Regions from separate parts of the Idiomarina sp. OT37-5b genome, predicted to be linked through region 1. Evidence: predicted binding sites of a transcription regulator. Region 1 holds the regulator's gene; the other holds the start of a gene.
What was found. The regulator FliA, encoded in region 1, starts transcription of late flagellar genes. The targets are predictions, from matches to a motif close to CTAAAGNTNNNNNNNNNNNNGCCGATA.
Positions count from the first base shown of each region.

Region 1 (9,016 bases):
TTGTTGCAGTAACAACATCACCCGTTCACTCCATACCGCCATCTGCACCCGCTCCGAGGTCTGCTGTAACCCCGGCATCCCCGCCGCCAGCAAGAACGCCACCACCACCATCGACACCAATAACTCAAGCAAACTAAAGCCCATCACAACACCGCCCAAAACCACCCAGTTTAGCCACCTTGGGCCAAACGCCCATTGCACGGTAACGGATAAATTCGTACGCGATATCGGCTTCGATGGGCCCGCCGTCAAAAGCCTCGGCGAAGCCGAAAAAAGCCGTGCCGAAGGCACAAACAGCCGCGCGAAGCGCAAGCTGGCATGTATCTTGAATAAACAACCCCAGATTCAAACTTTTGACGCGAGAAACGAAGTATGGCGAGTGGTGCGGAACGGCTTAACAGCGTAAAAGCATTTGCACAGAATAACTCCTATTTAATCAAAGGTTTCGGTACCCCCCTGGCGGTGATGGCGATACTGGCGATGGTGGTGTTGCCGATCCCGGCGATGATCCTGGATATATTATTCTCGTTTTCCATCACCCTGTCGCTGGTGGTGATGCTGGTTGCGGTTTATACCCAGCGACCACTGGACTTTGCGGCGTTTCCGACGGTGCTGCTGATCGCCACCGTCCTGCGCTTGTCGCTCAACGTCGCCTCCACCCGTATTGTATTGCTCGAAGGTCACAACGGTCCGGGCGCTGCCGGTAGCGTTATCGAAGCCTTTGGTAGCGTGGTGATCGGCGGTAACTACACCGTCGGTTTGGTGGTGTTCGCCATTCTCGTTATCATCAACTTCGTGGTTATCACCAAGGGTGCCGGACGTATCTCTGAAGTCACCGCACGTTTTACCCTTGACGCCATGCCGGGCAAACAAATGGCCATTGACGCCGACCTGAACGCCGGTTTGATCAACCAGGAAGAAGCCAAACAGCGTCGTCAGGACGTTACCCGCGAGGCGGACTTCTACGGTTCAATGGACGGTGCCAGTAAATTCGTTAAAGGCGATGCCATCGCCGGTATTCTGATCCTGCTGATTAACATCATCGGCGGCTTCCTGATTGGGATGATCCAACATGGTCTGAGCTTCGGCGAAGCCATCGAGGTTTACACCCTGCTGACCATTGGTGACGGTTTGGTCGCGCAAATCCCGGCACTGTTACTGTCGGTTGCCACCGCTATCATCATCACCCGCGAAAACGACACCAAAGACATGGGCGACGCGGTGGTGTTTCAGTTGGTCGACAACCCCCGTGTCCTGGTGATTGCCAGTGCCGTGTTGTTTGCGCTGGGCGTGATCCCGGGCATGCCACACCTGGCGTTTTTAAGCATGTCGGCGGTACTGGCCGGCGCCGCTTACTTCAAAATCAAGAAAAGCGAAACTCAGGAAGGTGAGCTGGTCGAAAAAGAGCAGCAGGAGCAAAAACAACAGCAAGTCCAAAAAGAGCTCAGCTGGGACGACGTGCGCCATGTCGATACCCTGGGTCTGGAAGTGGGTTATCGTCTGATCCCGTTAGTCGACAAGTCGCAGGGCGGCGAGCTGTTGTCGCGCATCAAGGGTGTGCGTAAGAAGCAGTCGCAGGAATTCGGCTTTCTGGTACCTTCGGTGCACATTCGCGACAACCTCGATTTAGGCCCGAACAGCTACCGCATTACCATGATGGGCGTCACCATGGGCGAAGCCGAGATCCGTCACGACTGGGAACTGGCGATTAACCCGGGTCAGGTGTTCGGCGAACTGGACGGTGAAAAGACCAAAGATCCGGCCTTTGGCCTGGATGCGGTGTGGATCCGCCCGGAACAGCGTGAACACGCGCAAACGCTGGGTTACACCGTGGTGGACGCGGCGACGGTGGTGGCAACTCACCTAAGCCAAATCGTCACCAACCACGCGTCACAGTTGCTGGGTCACGAAGAAGCGCAGGAACTGCTCGATCGCCTTGGCCGCAGCCATCCGAAACTGGTCGAAGGGCTGGTACCGGATATGCTGTCGCTGGGCAATTTTGTCAAAGTGCTGCAAAACCTGCTCGATGAGGGCATCGCCATCCGCGATATGCGTACCATCGTACAGACCCTGGTGGAATACGCACCACGGAGTCAAGATCCTGACGTTCTCACCGCCGCCGTGCGCATCGCCCTGCGTCGTCTGATCGTGCAGGATATCTCGGAGGGCGCGCCAGAACTGCCGGTTATCACGTTAGCACCAGAGTTGGAACAGATGTTGCATCAGTCTTTGCAAGCCGCCGGTAATGACGGTAATCAGCAAGGTGCAGGCATCGAACCCGGCCTTGCAGAACGGTTACAGGAATCATTACGCGACGTACATCAGCAACAGGAAATGAACGGAGAACCGTCGGTGTTGCTGACCTCGGGGCTACTGCGCTCGACCATGGCACGCTTTGCCCGTCACGCGACAGATGGCATGAGAGTACTGAGTTATCAGGAAATCCCCGATGATAAACAAATTCGGATCGTCAGCTCTATCGGTGGAAACCAAACCGTGGGCCAGAATAGTTAGGATGGGAGTCGCTTGTGAAAATTAAACGCTTTTTTGCCGAAGATATGCGCCGCGCATTGCTGCAGGTAAAAGAAACCCTGGGCCCGGACGCCGTGATCATGTCGAATAAAAAGGTCAACGGTGGCATCGAAATCGTCGCCGCCGTCGACCCCGACGCCCAACAACCCGAACCTGCACCAGCACCAGAGGTTGCGACTGCGAAGCAGGAGCCCACCCCAGCCAGCTCCCTCGCCGAACTCCTCCAACGCCAAGCAGCGAGTGCCGAAGGCACAAGCCACCCCGTAGGTCGCGCCTTTGGCGCGACAGCAAGCGCAAGTGCCGAAGGCACAAGCGCGCCAAACCAGCAAGCAAGCGACGAAGGAGCGCGCGCCCAGCAAGCGGCAACGCCGCGCCAAGCAAGCCCACAGGGCGCCGAGCAAGCCCCGCAGGGGCGCCAAGCGCTCGGGGATGACATCCCCGAGCACGTCAGTGGCGGCAGTGCTGCTGAAATCGCCGAATTAAAAGCCCAGATCCGCGGCATCAAAGACCTGTTGCAACATCAGCTAAGCGGCCTGATGAAGCAAGAAATCGAGCGCGAAGAACCCATCCGTGCCATGCTCACCAAACGTTTGATGGGCATGGGTCTGAGCGAACGCATCGCCGATCAGATCGCCTGTTTCATTCCCGAAGGCGGCGAAGACGACGACAGCTGGGAGCAATGCCTGCAATTACTGGAAGGTCAGCTCAATACCACCGCTGACGATATTTTGACGCGTGGCGGCGCGGTGGCCTTGGTAGGCCCGACCGGTGTCGGCAAAACCACGACCATTGCCAAGCTGGCAGCACGTTACGCGCAGCGTCACGGCGCTGACAAAGTGGCGCTGATCACCACCGACACCTTCCGTATTGGTGCCAGTGAACAATTACAGACCTATGGACGTATCCTGGGTTGTCCGGTAAAAATTGCCAATAACGCCAAAGAGTTGGCCGATGCGTTACTGACGCTGCGCGATAAATCACTGATCCTGATCGACACCGCCGGCATGGGCCAGCGTGATAAACGCCTGAACGACCAACTGGCCACGTTACTGCACAATAACCGTCTGCGTATTCGCCCATATCTGGTATTATCAGCAACGTCACAAACGCAGGTACTGAATGACGCCGTCAAACAGTTTAAAACACTGCCGTTAAGTGGCTGTATTTTTACCAAACTGGACGAATGCCTGAGTCTGGGTGAGAGCATCAGTGTTGCCATCGAGCATGGCATGGCGGTAAGTTATCTAACCAACGGCCAGCAAGTACCGGAAGACATCAAAGTGGCGGACGCCCATTTTCTGGTGAACGAAGCTGAGCGCTTGTATGACAAAAGCATTTGTTCGAACATGACAGAGATGCCAAAATCGTACTGGCACACGAGTATTAACTAAAGAAGTAGCGCGCACATGGATCAAGCAAGTGGCTTAAGAAGAATGAAACAGTCAAAGATCAAAGTAATTGCAGTCACCGGAGGCAAGGGCGGCGTGGGTAAAACCAACGTGTCGCTGAATATGGCGATTGCAATGGCGCAGCAGGGTAAGCGCGTCTTGGTCTTAGACGCCGATCTGGGGTTAGCAAACGTTGACGTCATGTTGGGCCTCAGAGTGCGTAAAAACCTTTCTCATGTGCTCGACGGTACTGCCGATTTGCGGGACATCCTGGTGGAAGGGCCGGCGGGCATCCAAATCGTACCGGCCACTTCAGGTACGCGCACCATGGTCGAGTTGACCGAGCGTGAAAACGCCAGCCTGATCCAGGCATTCAGTGAGCTTCAGGGCGATTTTGATGTCTTGATCGTCGATACCGCCGCCGGTATTGGCAACACGGTGGTCAGCTTTGCGCGGGCATCCCAGGACGTTATCGTGGTGGTCTGTGACGAACCGACGTCAATTACCGATGCGTACGCGTTGATGAAAGTATTGAGTCGCGACCAGGGTGTGTTTAAGTTTAAGGTGGTTGCCAATATGGTACGCAACCTCCGTGACGGCCAGGTGCTGTTTAATAAATTGACAAAAGTCACCGATCGATTTTTGGATGTCGCGTTAGAATTGTCCGCTATTATTCCGTTTGACGAAAACCTGCGTCAGGCGGTCAGAAAGCAAAAGGCGATGGTCGTGGCGCACCCGAAATCACCCGCATCGTTGGCGATAAAAGCGCTGGCGAAGAAGGCCCTGGGCTGGCCAATCCCTGCCCAAGCAGGTGGCCACATGGAATTTTTCCTTGAACAATTAATAACTTCTGCCGATAACAGATCTAAGCAGGATGTTGCCAATGAATAAAGCAGCTGTGTACAGTGCGCATGCCGACAACCGTCAGGCCATTATCGAGAAGCATACCGGTCTGGTTAAGCGCATTGCGCACCACATGATGGCGCGATTGCCGGCCAGTGTGCAAATCGACGACCTGATCCAGTCGGGCATGATTGGTTTACTGGAAGCGGCACGAAATTTTGACGGCAGCAAAGGGGCCAGCTTTGAAACCTTTGCCGGCATTCGTATTCGCGGTGCGATGCTTGACGAAATTCGCCGGGGAGACTGGGCGCCGCGCTCCGTACACCGAAACCATCGGCGGGTACTGGAAGCCATTCGGCAGGTTGAGAACGAAACCGGCCGTGATGCCAAAGACGTAGAAGTAGCGGCACAATTGGAGCTGTCGCTGGACGAGTATCATGCTATCTTGCGTGATGTAAACTCGGGACGCATCATCGGTATTGAAGACCTCGGGGTGTCAGAAGATGCGATCATACCCGAGCAGGTAACCGGCGCGCATTACGAGCCGCAACGGGATGTCGAGAACGATGCCTTTCATCGGGCGTTGGCTGAAACCATTTCGTCATTACCTGAACGTGAAGCTTTGGTGCTTTCGTTGTATTATGATGAAGAACTGAACTTAAAAGAGATTGGCGAAGTACTCAGTGTGAGTGAATCGCGAGTCAGTCAAATTCATAGTCAAGCCATGCTGCGCCTTAAGTCGCGTATGCAGAGTTGGGTTGAATAATTTGTGGTAATCGAGAGCCTCAGTGGAGGGAGCTTTGGATAAAAATATGAAAATTCTTGTTGTTGATGATTTTTCAACAATGAGACGAATCATCAAAAACTTACTGCGCGATTTGGGCTTCACCAACATCCAGGAAGCCGACGACGGTAATACCGCGCTGCCCATGTTGCAACAAGGTGACTTTGACTTTGTCGTAACAGACTGGAATATGCCGGGTATGCAAGGCATCGATTTGCTCAAAGAGATTCGCAAAGACGATAAATTGTCACACCTGCCAGTGTTGATGGTAACGGCAGAAGCCAAACGCGAGCAGATCATCCAGGCCGCACAGGCCGGCGTCAACGGATACATCGTGAAACCTTTTACCGCTGCGACGCTAAAAGAAAAACTCGATAAGATCTTCGAACGCATTAGCTAACAGGGCGAGCTATCATGACAGAGCATGCCCACGACATTTCGTTAGAGCAAGCCAAAGAACTGGTTGCCTTACTGGAAGCCGGTCAGCAGAAACGAGCCAACGAAATGCTCGACGAAGTGTACAATCGGCGCAACGACAAACTGTTTACTTCGGTAGGACAGTTAACGCGTGACCTCCACGAAGCGCTGCAGGATTTTCAGTTGGACCCCCGCATTGTGCAACTGACTGAAGACGAACTGCCCGACGCACAGAATCGTCTGCAATACGTCATTCAAAAAACCGAAGATGCCGCCAACCGCACCATGGATGCCGTGGAAGCTTGTTTGCCGATGGCAGATGACATGCATCAAAAAATCGAGCAATTAATGCCGAAATGGCAACAACTTATGGACAATAACATTGAGTTGTCTGAGTTTAAGTCGTTGTGCCACGGCGTTGACGACGTACTTAGGTCGTGTGGGCAGAACATGCCGCAGATCCACGGCTTGATGACGGAAGTATTAATGGCTCAGGATTATCAGGACATTACCGGTCAGGTCATCCGCCGTGTCATCCAGTTGGTTGAGGACGTCGAAAAGAACCTGATTGAGTTACTGAAGCTGTTTGGCGACGAAGCGAAAAAAGGTGCTAAGAAAGCGCCGCAAGCGGCCGATAAAAGTCAGGCAGAAGGACCCATTATCGACGCCGATAAGCGCGATGATGTGGTGTCCGGTCAGGACGATGTTGACGATTTATTGTCGAGTTTAGGATTCTAGGAGCAGCGATTGCATGAGCTTTGAAATGGACGAAGACATTCTGCAGGATTTTTTGATAGAAGCCGGGGAAATCCTCGAGCAACTGTCAGAGCAATTGGTAGAGCTTGAAAACGATCCTGAGAATTCAGATTTGCTGAACGCCATTTTCCGCGGTTTCCATACCGTTAAAGGTGGTGCCGGCTTTTTGAACGTGCACGCGTTAGTGGACACCTGTCATGGTGCCGAAAACGTTTTTGACACCTTGCGTAATCATCAACGCCGTGTCACTTCAGAGCTCATGGACGTCATTTTGCAGGCGCTGGACACCATCAACGCGCAGTTTGCTCAGTTGCAGGCGCGCGAAGAGGTTGAAGCTGCCTCTGACCAACTGCTGCAGGCTTTGCACAAACTCAGTGAACCGGAATCGGCCGACGAACACGACGCTGCTGCCGCTGACACCACTGAAGAAGCTCAAGCGCCCGCAGAGCCGGAACAGCCGGAACAACCGGAAAGCGAAGCCAACGACGGTGGCATCGACGAAATTCAGGAAGACGAATTCGAAGCCCTGCTCGACGAGCTGCACGGCAAAGGCAAAGCGCCAACCAAAGCCGCCTCTGATACGGCTCGTGCCTCTGATGTAGCTCGTGCCTCTGATGTAGCTCGTGCCTCTGGCACGAGTAAAGACGACGACGAAATCACCGACGATGAGTTCGAAGCCTTACTCGACGAACTGCATGGTCAGGGTAAAGCCCCAACCAAGCTAGACGCCAACAAGCCGGCCCCGGATACAGCCCGTGCCTCTGGCTCGGGTAAAGACGACGACGAAATCACCGACGACGAGTTCGAATCCTTACTTGACGAACTCCATGGCCAGGGCAAAGCCCCAACCGCCAAACCAGGCGAAGCCGCTAAACCCGCCGCAGGCTCCAAACCCGCCGCAGGCGCTAAACCAAGCGAAGCTTCCAAACCCGCCGCCGGCGCCAAACCAGGCGAAGCGTCTAAACCCGCAGCCGGCGCAAAAACACCGCCGCCACCACCGGCAGAAACCACGGTCCGCGTTGATACCAAACGCCTTGACGAAATCATGAACATGGTCGGCGAACTGGTGTTGGTGCGTAACCGTTTACTGAGCCTCAGCAATAACGACGATAACCAAAACGCCCAGGAAATGAGCAAAGCCATTTCTAACCTGGACGTGGTAACCGGTGACTTGCAGGGTGCGGTGATGAAAACGCGTATGCAGCCGATTAAGAAAGTCTTCGGCCGCTTCCCGCGAGTGGTTCGCGACCTTGCGCGCAGCCTGAAAAAAGAAATCAACCTCGAGATGTATGGTGAAGAAACCGATCTCGACAAAAACCTGGTTGAAGCGCTTGCCGATCCCTTGGTGCATTTGGTGCGCAACTCGGTCGACCACGGTATTGAAATGCCGGATGAACGGGTTGCCAAAGGAAAGCCACGCCAGGGTACAGTAACCTTGTCGGCGTCGCAGGAAGGCGACCATATCATGCTGTCGATCAAAGACGACGGTGCGGGTATGGACGCTGAAAAACTGAAAAGCATTGCCATTAAGCGTGGCGTACTGGACGAAGACAGTGCCGCCCGCATGAGCAATGAAGACGCGTATAACCTCATTTTTGCGGCCGGTTTCTCGACCAAAGAGCAAGTGTCTGAAGTATCCGGTCGCGGTGTGGGCATGGACGTTGTAAAAACGAAAATTGCCCAGCTCAACGGTAGCGTTAAGATCAATTCAGAGCTGGGTAAAGGTACCGAGCTGCTGATCAAAGTGCCACTGACGTTGGCCATTCTGCCAACCTTAATGGTGGCGGTGAAAGATCAAACCTTCGCGCTGCCATTAGCGGTCGTCAGTGAAATCATCGACCTCGACATGAAGCGTACCAATACCGTCGATGGTCAGTTGACGCTGATTGTCCGTAACCGCGCGATACCGCTGTTCTTCCTCGAGCACTGGCTGGTGCGCAACCCGGACCGCTCAAGCCGTAACGAAAACGGTCATGTGGTGGTGGTACAAATCGGTAATCAGCAAGTCGGCTTCGTGGTCGATGCACTGATTGGCCAGGAAGAAGTGGTGATTAAGCCGCTGGATAAATTATTGCAGGGCACGCCGGGGATGGCCGGAGCAACCATCACCAGTGATGGTGGTATTGCCTTGATCATCGATGTACCGAGCATGCTCAAGTATTACGCCAAACGTTAACGGATAACCCTCCTGATGACAGTACGAGTTCTGGTGGTAGATGACTCGGCGTTTTTTCGCCGCCGAGTCACTGAGATCCTCGAACAAAACAGCCGACTGGAAGTGATCGGCTCAGCCAAC
Region 1 covers NZ_CP027188.1:689,348-698,363, forward strand. The annotation lists gene C5610_RS03100 (prepilin-type N-terminal cleavage/methylation domain-containing protein) at 1-147, opposite strand, end outside; gene flhA (flagellar biosynthesis protein FlhA) at 373-2,514, shown strand; gene flhF (flagellar biosynthesis protein FlhF) at 2,529-3,923, shown strand; gene C5610_RS03120 (MinD/ParA family protein) at 3,939-4,811, shown strand; gene C5610_RS03125 (RNA polymerase sigma factor FliA) at 4,804-5,529, shown strand; gene cheY (chemotaxis response regulator CheY) at 5,564-5,947, shown strand; gene C5610_RS03135 (protein phosphatase CheZ) at 5,962-6,702, shown strand; gene C5610_RS03140 (chemotaxis protein CheA) at 6,716-8,896, shown strand; gene C5610_RS03145 (chemotaxis response regulator protein-glutamate methylesterase) at 8,912-9,016, shown strand, end outside.

Region 2 (9,016 bases), 1.2 Mb from region 1:
CTCTAACCGCCCTGCAATTGCCGTGCTCGAGAACAGTCCGGCGCGTTTTATCGGTGAAAACCGAGATACAAAAGAACGTTTTTACTCCTATACTGTGGCGCGCAAATAACCCGCAAAACCGTTAAAATTATGCTATTATCCGCGCCAAAATGAACAAGGGAAAATCTATGCAAGTCATCGAAGGCGGTATCGCCGCTCAGGGCAAAAAGTTCGCCATCATCGTTTCGCGTTTTAATCACTTTGTTGTCGAAAGCTTACTGGATGGCGCGATACAGTCGTTAAAGCATTACGGCCAGGTCAATGAGAGCGACATCACGGTCGTTCGTGTGCCAGGCGCTTATGAAATGCCGGTAACGGCGAAGAAACTGGCAGCATCAGGCCGCTATGACGCGATCATCGCTGTAGGCGCTGTTATCCGCGGTGGTACACCGCATTTTGACTTTGTCGCCGGCGAATGTAACAGCGGACTAGGCCGTGTCGCGACCGAATACGGTTTACCGGTTGCGAATGGTGTCATTACCACCGAAAACCTTGAACAAGCTATTGAGCGCAGTGGTTCTAAAGCGGGAAATAAAGGCTCTGAAGCAGCCCTTAGCGCGTTAGAAATGGTCAATGTTCTTGAACAGCTGTAAGGAGTAAGAGATGAAACCTGCAGCACGAAGAAAAGCACGGAAACTGGCCGTACAGGCCGTTTATTCCTGGCAACTGTCTCAGAATTCGTTTTCTGAAATTGAGGCTCAGTACCTGACCGATACGGACACCAGCAAAGTCGACGTGGATTACTTTCTGGATTTGCTACGAGGTGTCGGCAGCTATTTCCGGAGTCTGGATGAGTCGTTGGAACCTTTCCTGGATCGCCCGATTAAGGATCTTGATCCTGTTGAATTGGCGGTACTGCGTATTGCCGCGTTTGAATTGAAAGAACGGCTCGATGTGCCTTACAAGGTCGCTATTAACGAAGCCATTGAATTGGCCAAGTCGTTTGGCGCCGACGACAGTCATCGCTTCGTCAACGGCGTATTGGATAAGGCCGTCGACTCGCTGCGACCCGTACGCCAGTAATCTTTTTTTGCCAAAGCGCGCATCGTATGGTGCGCGCTTTGGCCATACCAATACCCACTATGCGTAACGAATTTAGCCTCATCGAATATTACTTTCAGCAACATCAGCGTACGCGCGACGACGTGCTTATTGGCATAGGCGATGATGGTGCCGTCACGCGCGTGCAGCCGCAACATGACTTGGTGACCGTCACGGATACCATGGTCGCTGGTGTGCATTTTGATGACACCACGCCAGCACGAGCCATCGGTCATAAAGCGGTCGCCGTTAATCTGAGTGACCTTGCTGCAATGGGGGCTGAGCCTTGTTGGATCAGCTTGGCGTTAACCCTGCCCGAGGCTGATGAGCAGTGGTTGCAGGAATTTAGCGCCGGGTTGCATGAGATTTGTCAGTATTACGGTTGTAGCCTCATTGGCGGCGATACCACCCGCGGGCCGTTAACGGTGACCATCACCGCACAAGGTCAGGTTCCCGAGGGTCAGGCACTGACTCGTAAGGGGGCGATGCCGGGGGATTGGTTGTATGTCAGCGGTCCTTTGGGTGATGCCGGGCTGGCGCTGGATATTACTCAACAGCGCTATCCTGAGGCCGGTCCTCATTTACAGAAGCTCATTGAACGTCTGCATTATCCGTCACCAAGGGTAGCGCTTGGGCAGTCCTTAAGAGGGGTTGCTAATGCCTGTATTGATGTTTCTGACGGCTTGCTTGCGGATTTAGGGCACATTCTAACGAGCTCTCAGGTCGGCGCTGAAATCGAACTGGATAAGTTACCGTTGTCGCTGGCAATGACCGAAACGTTAAGCCAGCAGCAGGCTTATGCTAAGGCTCTCACGGCCGGAGATGATTACGAATTATGTTTCACGGTCGCTGAGCACCACCGCGGTAAGCTGGAAACCCTAACAGCGCACTTAAAGAATAAACCGGTTTGTATTGGCCGGATAAAAAAATCGCAGCAGGCGACGGTGAGTTTTAAGCTGGACGGAGAGGATTATCCGCTAACGCTTGAGCAACCGGGTTTCAATCACTTCCTTGATGATGCAGGAGCGACTTCTTGAAGCGTTGGCCAGGGGTTAACTTTTTTAATCCAATCAATTTTTTGGCGCTTGGTTTTGGCAGCGGCCTAGCGCGCAAAGCGCCCGGCACTTTTGGCACGCTGGCAGCGATTCCGGTGGTGGCACTGCTGTCACTGATGGGAACAACTGCGCTGGCGCTATTTATCCTTTTAGGCACCCTTGGTGGGATATACATCTGCCGTTTTACGGCCGATAAAATGGGTGTGCACGACCACCCGGCGATTGTCTGGGATGAAATCGTCGGTTACGCCATTGCCATGTTCGCATTACCCTTCGAATGGCCCTATGTTCTGGCAGCCTTCGTGTTGTTCCGTTTTTTTGATATCGTCAAACCCTGGCCTATCGGCTGGGTGGACAAACAGTTGACGGGTGGTAGTGGCATCATGATGGACGATGTGCTGGCAGGCGTCGCCAGCAGCGTCGTCATTCATGCGGTTTTGATGTGGCTTTAGTCGGCTAACCGTGTGCGGATACGGTCGATGATGCCGCTGGCATCCAGACCGAGCTCAGTGCGTATTTCCTGTTGCGAACCGTGCTTAATAAACTGATCCGGTAAGCCTAAGGTTAACACATTTGTGGCCAGTTGCTGTTCAGCCAGAGCTTCTAACACGGCACTACCGGCACCGCCGGCAATGGCATTTTCTTCTACCGTGACCAGTAAATCGTGTGTTTTAGCGGCATTAATCACAGCTTCAACGTCCAACGGTTTGACGAAACGCATATCGATGACCGTCGCATCAAGTTGTTCGGCGACTTCCATACATTCAGGTAACAAAATACCGAAGTTTAGAATTGCCACGGTAGACCCTTCGCGCACTGGTTTGGCTTTGCCAATAGCGAGTGGCTGGTCCTGCTCACGCAACTCAATGCCTACACCACTACCGCGAGGATAACGGACAGCGGCAGGGCCTCGGTATTCATAGCCTGTCTGCAACATGTCACGGCATTCTTGCTCATCACTTGGAGTCATTACCACCATATTCGGAATGCAACGCAGATAACTGATGTCAAAAGCGCCCTGATGCGTTGGCCCGTCAGCACCGACAATACCGGCACGGTCAATCGCAAAGAGGACATCCAGATTTTGCAAAGCGACATCATGAATGAGTTGATCGTATCCACGCTGTAAAAACGTCGAGTAAATGGCAACAACCGGTTTCATGCCTGCTATCGCAAGTCCTGCCGCATAGGTCACACTGTGTTGTTCGGCTATCGCAACATCGAAGTATTGTTCCGGATAGCGTTTTGAAAACTCGACCATACCGGATCCTTCACGCATGGCCGGCGTGATGGCCATCAGTTGACGGTCATGTTTGGCTTGGTCGCATAACCATTGGCCGAAAATATCGGAGTAGGATGGTATACCCGGAGGTTTAACCGGTAGTTGAGTCGATTTCGGGTCAAATTTTGGCACGCCATGATAACCGATCGGGTCATTTTCGGCGGGACGGTAACCTTTCCCTTTTTGCGTCACGATATGCAGCAATTGCGGACCGCTGAGATCACGCATATTGGTCAGGGTTTCCACCAATTCGTCGACGTTGTGACCGTCAATCGGGCCGATGTAATTAAAGCCAAGCTCCTCAAAAATGGTGCCGGGAGCCATCATACCTTTCATGTGCTCTTCCGCACGGCTGGCGAGGTGGTGGATCTGCGGTAGTGGCTTCAGCAGTTTTTTCCCTTGCTCACGCAGCGAGGTATAGACTTTACCGGATAAAAGCCGTGCAAAATGCCGGTTGAGCGCACCGACGTTTTCTGAAATCGACATGTCGTTATCATTCAGAATCACCAACATATTTGGCTTAATGTCACCGGCGTGATTCATTGCCTCAAACGCCATCCCCGCGGTTATCGCGCCGTCACCGATGATGGACACAACTTTTTCGCGGCTGCCTCTGCGTTCAGCGGCTACGGCCATTCCCAAAGCGGCTGATATGGATGTGCTGGAGTGACCGACAGATAACACATCGTAAGGGCTTTCTTCACGCCACGGAAATGGGTGTAAGCCGTCTTTTTGGCGAATGGTATGTAATTGATGTTTACGTCCGGTCAGAATCTTATGAGGGTAGGCCTGGTGACCAACATCCCACACCAACTTGTCTTCCGGTGTATTGTAAACGTAATGCAGAGCAACCGTGAGTTCTACGGTGCCAAGGCCTGAGGCCAGGTGACCGCTGCTTTTGCTTACTGAGTTAAGTAAGAATTGACGAACTTCACTGCAAACCTGTTGCAGTTGCGATTTAGGGATACGACGAAGATCCGATGGCAGTTCGATACGGTCCAGAAGTGTTGTCATAGTGCTCTTTATATCAGTGATCCCGCGTCAGCAGGACCGTCGAGAATTGTTCCAGTTGCTGGGTATTGTACGGTATATCAGCTAGCGACTGTAGTGCTTGTTGGTGCAATAACAGCAGTTTTTGCCGGGCTCCGTCAAGCCCCAGCAACTTAACATAGGTCGATTTTTCGGCTTGCTCGTCGGAACCTTGAGGTTTCCCCAGTGTTTCGGTGCTGGCCGTGACATCAAGGATGTCATCCTGGATTTGAAACGCCAGCCCGAGCGCATCGGCGAATTGCGCAAATGCCGACCGGTAGGGCTGTGCTTGTTCCTTGCCGCAAAGCACCCCAAGCTCGGCACTGGCACGGATTAGCGCTCCGGTTTTATGACGGTGGACGCGCTCCAGTGCGGACTCCGATAACGATTGATGAGTAGCCGCCAAATCCAGCGCCTGCCCTCCGCACATACCGTTGCCACCGCTGGCGGCGGCCAATATACGAATGATCTCAAGCTGGCGTTGCGCCGGTACTGCCGCAAGCGGCGCAGCGCTGAGTAATTCGAAAGCCAGCGTTTGCAAGGCATCGCCGGCGAGAATTGCGGTCGCCTCATCAAAGGCAATGTGACAAGTCGGTTTGCCGCGGCGCAGGTCGTCATCATCCATGGCCGGCAGATCGTCGTGGATTAACGAATACGCATGGATACATTCAACCGCACAGGCCACATCCAATGCAGCCGCTTTATCGGCACTGCAAATGTCGGCAATCGTTAAGGTTAAATACGGGCGAATGCGTTTGCCACCGAGCAGGGCACCATAGCGCATCGCGTCTGCCAGAGACGCGTCGATACTGGCCTCACGTAAACGCTGCTCAAGTGCGGCGTCAACTTGTGAGCGCACCGCTTCGGTAACGGCTTTAATACTCACTCATTCGCCTCTTGAGACTGCAATTGTTGTTCGCCATTTTGTTCGATCAACAGTTTGACTTTGTGCTCAGCCTGCTGCAACTGCGCTTGGCTGGCACGAGAAAGTGCGATGGCCTGTTCAAATTTCTTCAGCGACTCTTCCAGCGGCAAGTCACCCTGCTCCAGTTCGTTAACCAATTGTTCGAGTTGTTGCAATGCCTGTTCGAAGGACGGCTGTTTGCTACTGTCTGTCATGGTATTCCCGCCATAGGTTGTGCGTTGGGCTGTTGTTTGCTGACCATTATCTAATAAAGATTTAGCAATGTCAGCCGATGATAGACTAACTTACTGCGAGAACTTAATGGAATCGCTTGTCAGCGACGCCGGGATGATTAAAAATGAACGCAATGGAACTGGCCGCAGACGCCTGTAAAAACGAAGAACTTTTTGGGGGACGCTGAGTGGATATCGCAACGCTGATAGGAATTATCGGTGCAATAGGCTTTGTTATTGCAGCTATCGTGTTAAGCGGAGATATTGGCCTGTTCATTAACGTGCAGTCGATTTTGATCGTGGTGGGTGGCTCACTGTTTGTCACTTTGGCCAACTTTTCGTTGGGTCAGTTTTTTGCCACCGGCAAAGTGATGGCAAAAGCCTTCTTTTTTAAAATCGAGCATCCTCAGGAACTCATTGATACGGCCGTAGAAATGGCGGATTCCGCCCGCAAAGGCGGCTTCTTGGCGCTAGAAGAAGCCGAAATACCCAACCGCTTTTTCCGCAAGGGCATTGATATGCTGGTGGATGGACACGATGCTGAAGTGGTGCGGCAGACGCTGTCAAAAGATATTCAGATGAGCTTCTCCCGCCATGAGGAGGGCGCGCGCTTCTTTACCGTGTTAAGTGATATCGCCCCGGCAATGGGCATGATCGGTACCTTGATCGGTCTGGTAGGGATGTTATCCAACATGGATGACCCGAAGGCGATCGGTCCGGCGATGGCGGTTGCGTTGTTGACCACGCTCTACGGTGCCTTTATGGCGAACGTAATCTGTATTCCGGTAAAAAATAAACTGTTGCTGCGTGCCGAACAGGAAAAACTCAATCAACAATTGATTCTGGATGCCATTCTTGGCATTCAGGATGGCCAAAACCCTCGGGTTATCGAAGGTATGTTACGTAATTACCTGGCAGAATCGAAACGCGCGGGTGAAAGCGAGGAAAACGAGTAACTATGGCCGCGGCAGCAGACGACAAAGAAGAATGCAAATGCCCGCCACCGGGACTGCCGATGTGGATGGCAACCTTTGCCGATCTGATGACACTGTTGATGTGTTTCTTCGTGTTATTGCTGTCGTTTTCCGAAATGGATGTATTGAAGTTCAAGCAGATTGCCGGCTCGATGAAGTTCGCGCTGGGTGTACAGAATAAAATTGAAGTGAAAGATATCCCCAAAGGTACCAGCGTCATTGCGCAGGAATTCCGTCCCGGCCGACCTGAACCCACACCGATTGAAACGATTCAGCAGCAAACCGTCGAAATGACGCAGCAGATGCTGGAGTTTCAGGAAGGAGAATCCGACTTTGCCGGTGGTAAACAAACCGAGCGGGGCGGTCAACAAGCCGAAAGTGAAGACGATAAGAAAAGCGCAGAGTCAGAGCGTAACTCTGAAGCCGCGAGTGAAAAAACCAAAGAGTTGTTGGAGCGCATTCAGCGTCAACTGCAGCAGGAAATGCAGGCCGGTATGTTGGAAATGGAGCAATTTGGCCAGCAAATTATTATTCGTATTCGGGAACGTGGCTCGTTCCCTGAAGGGTCAGCATTTTTACAACCACAATTTAAATCTGTGATTCGTGCCGTTGCCGAGGCACTGAAGGATATTCCGGGCGAAATCACGGTGTCCGGTCACACCGATAATCAGCAACTGGTTTCTGAGATCTATACCTCGAAATGGGATCTCTCGGCAAAACGAGCCGTAGCTGTTGCCGAAGAAATGCTGAAAACCGAAGGCTTTGAGGAAGATCGTCTGGTGACCATGGGGTACGCCGATACCAAGCCGATCGTACCGAATAACTCGGCCGAAAACCGAGCGCAAAACCGCCGTGTTGATATCGCCATTATGCAGGGCAAAGCGAAAGAGTCAGACCCCGTTAACGTGGTCGAATAGCCGACAGCGATAAAATTCCGTATAATACGCAACGCTATATTTTCAAGCCGCCATGTGCTTAACAAAGCGCGGGGCGGCTTTGTTGTTTGTTAATACGGGTCTGGTTTATGAAATTTGTCGCACGCTTACACGCAGAAATCACCATTAAAAGCCGCACGGTGCGAAAACGCCACGGCAAGGTTCTAACGAATAATCTGCGCAAGGTGTTGGCCCGGGACGATGCCGATGTTTATGTAAAGTGGCTTTGGGATCGCATCGAAGTGACGGCCACCGCACACGCTGGCGCATCCTCAACCGACGTGCGTCGCACCATTTCAGAGGGACTCGCTTGCACTCCGGGGATTTCATGGTTCGCCGAAGTTGAGGAACGCGAACTCAGTGATTTTGACAGCATCGCCACTTGGGTCGGTGCACATTGGATTGAACAGTTGCATGGTAAGAGTTTTGCGGTTCGGGTAAAGCGCAAAGGCCACCATGACTTTAACTCACAGCAACTGGAAAGATACCTGGGAGGTTATTTATTAAAACAGACCCAGGGCAGTCGGGTGCAGCTGAAGGATGCTGACGTTGAAATCCCGATTCAAATCACCGATAACATTGTGCACTTAGTCGGTAAACGGCAGCAGGGCTTAGGCGGTTTCCCAATTCCAACGCAGGAAACCGTAGTCAGCCTGATGAGCGGAGGTTTCGACTCCAGTGTTGCCAGCTTTGAATTTATCCGGCGCGGCGCTCGTACCCATTTTTGTTTCTTTAATCTTGGCGGCGACGCGCACGAAGTCGCAGTAAGGCAAATCAGCCATTACCTCTGGCAACGCTATAGCTCTTCTCACCCGATCAAATTTGTGAGTATTGATTTTGCGCCGGTAGTCGAGGATATTCTGACCCACTGCGATAACGGTCTTATGGGCGTGGTATTAAAGCGACAAATGCTAAGAGCTGCAGAGCGGGTAGCCCGTTATCTAAAAGCGCAGGCATTGGTGACCGGAGAGGCGATCGGCCAGGTGTCGAGCCAGACGTTGTCAAACTTACGGGTTATTGATGCCGCAACGGATGCGGTGGTACTTCGGCCGCTGATTACCCGTGATAAGCAAGAGATCGTCGATATTGCCAAGCAAATTGGTACCGAGCCATTGGCTAAATCGATCCCGGAGTATTGCGGGGTGATTTCTGTTAAGCCGACCGTGCGGGCGCCTGTCGATGATGTGCATGCGGAAGAAGCTAAGCTGGACATGAGTTTACTGAAGCGTGTTGTCGATGACGCACAGGTATTGAGTATGGCCGATATCGCCGCGCAGGCAGCAGAGAAGACAGAGCTGCAACCGAGTGCGGTTGAAGAGGGCACGGAACGGGTGATTATCGACATCCGCAATCAGGACGAAATTGATGAGCAGCCGTTATCCGTTGATCTGCAGGTTAAGGAAATTCCGTTTTTTAAACTGCAGTCAGAATTTGTAAAACTTGATGCCAGCACGCATTACCTGTTGTATTGTTCGCAGGGCGTGATGAGTAAGATGCAGGCGTTGCTGTTGCAAGAGTCTGGTC
Region 2 covers NZ_CP027188.1:2,335,712-2,344,727, reverse strand. The annotation lists gene C5610_RS11110 (GNAT family N-acetyltransferase) at 1-109, shown strand, start outside; gene ribE (6,7-dimethyl-8-ribityllumazine synthase) at 168-632, shown strand; gene nusB (transcription antitermination factor NusB) at 643-1,062, shown strand; gene thiL (thiamine-phosphate kinase) at 1,122-2,117, shown strand; gene C5610_RS11090 (phosphatidylglycerophosphatase A) at 2,114-2,587, shown strand; gene dxs (1-deoxy-D-xylulose-5-phosphate synthase) at 2,584-4,431, opposite strand; gene ispA ((2E,6E)-farnesyl diphosphate synthase) at 4,445-5,332, opposite strand; gene C5610_RS11075 (exodeoxyribonuclease VII small subunit) at 5,329-5,565, opposite strand; gene pomA (flagellar motor protein PomA) at 5,772-6,539, shown strand; gene C5610_RS11065 (flagellar motor protein MotB) at 6,542-7,474, shown strand; gene thiI (tRNA uracil 4-sulfurtransferase ThiI) at 7,582-9,016, shown strand, end outside.
Region 2: a site for FliA is predicted at 5,619-5,645, ahead of pomA (flagellar motor protein PomA). Genes of this name have one in related genera too.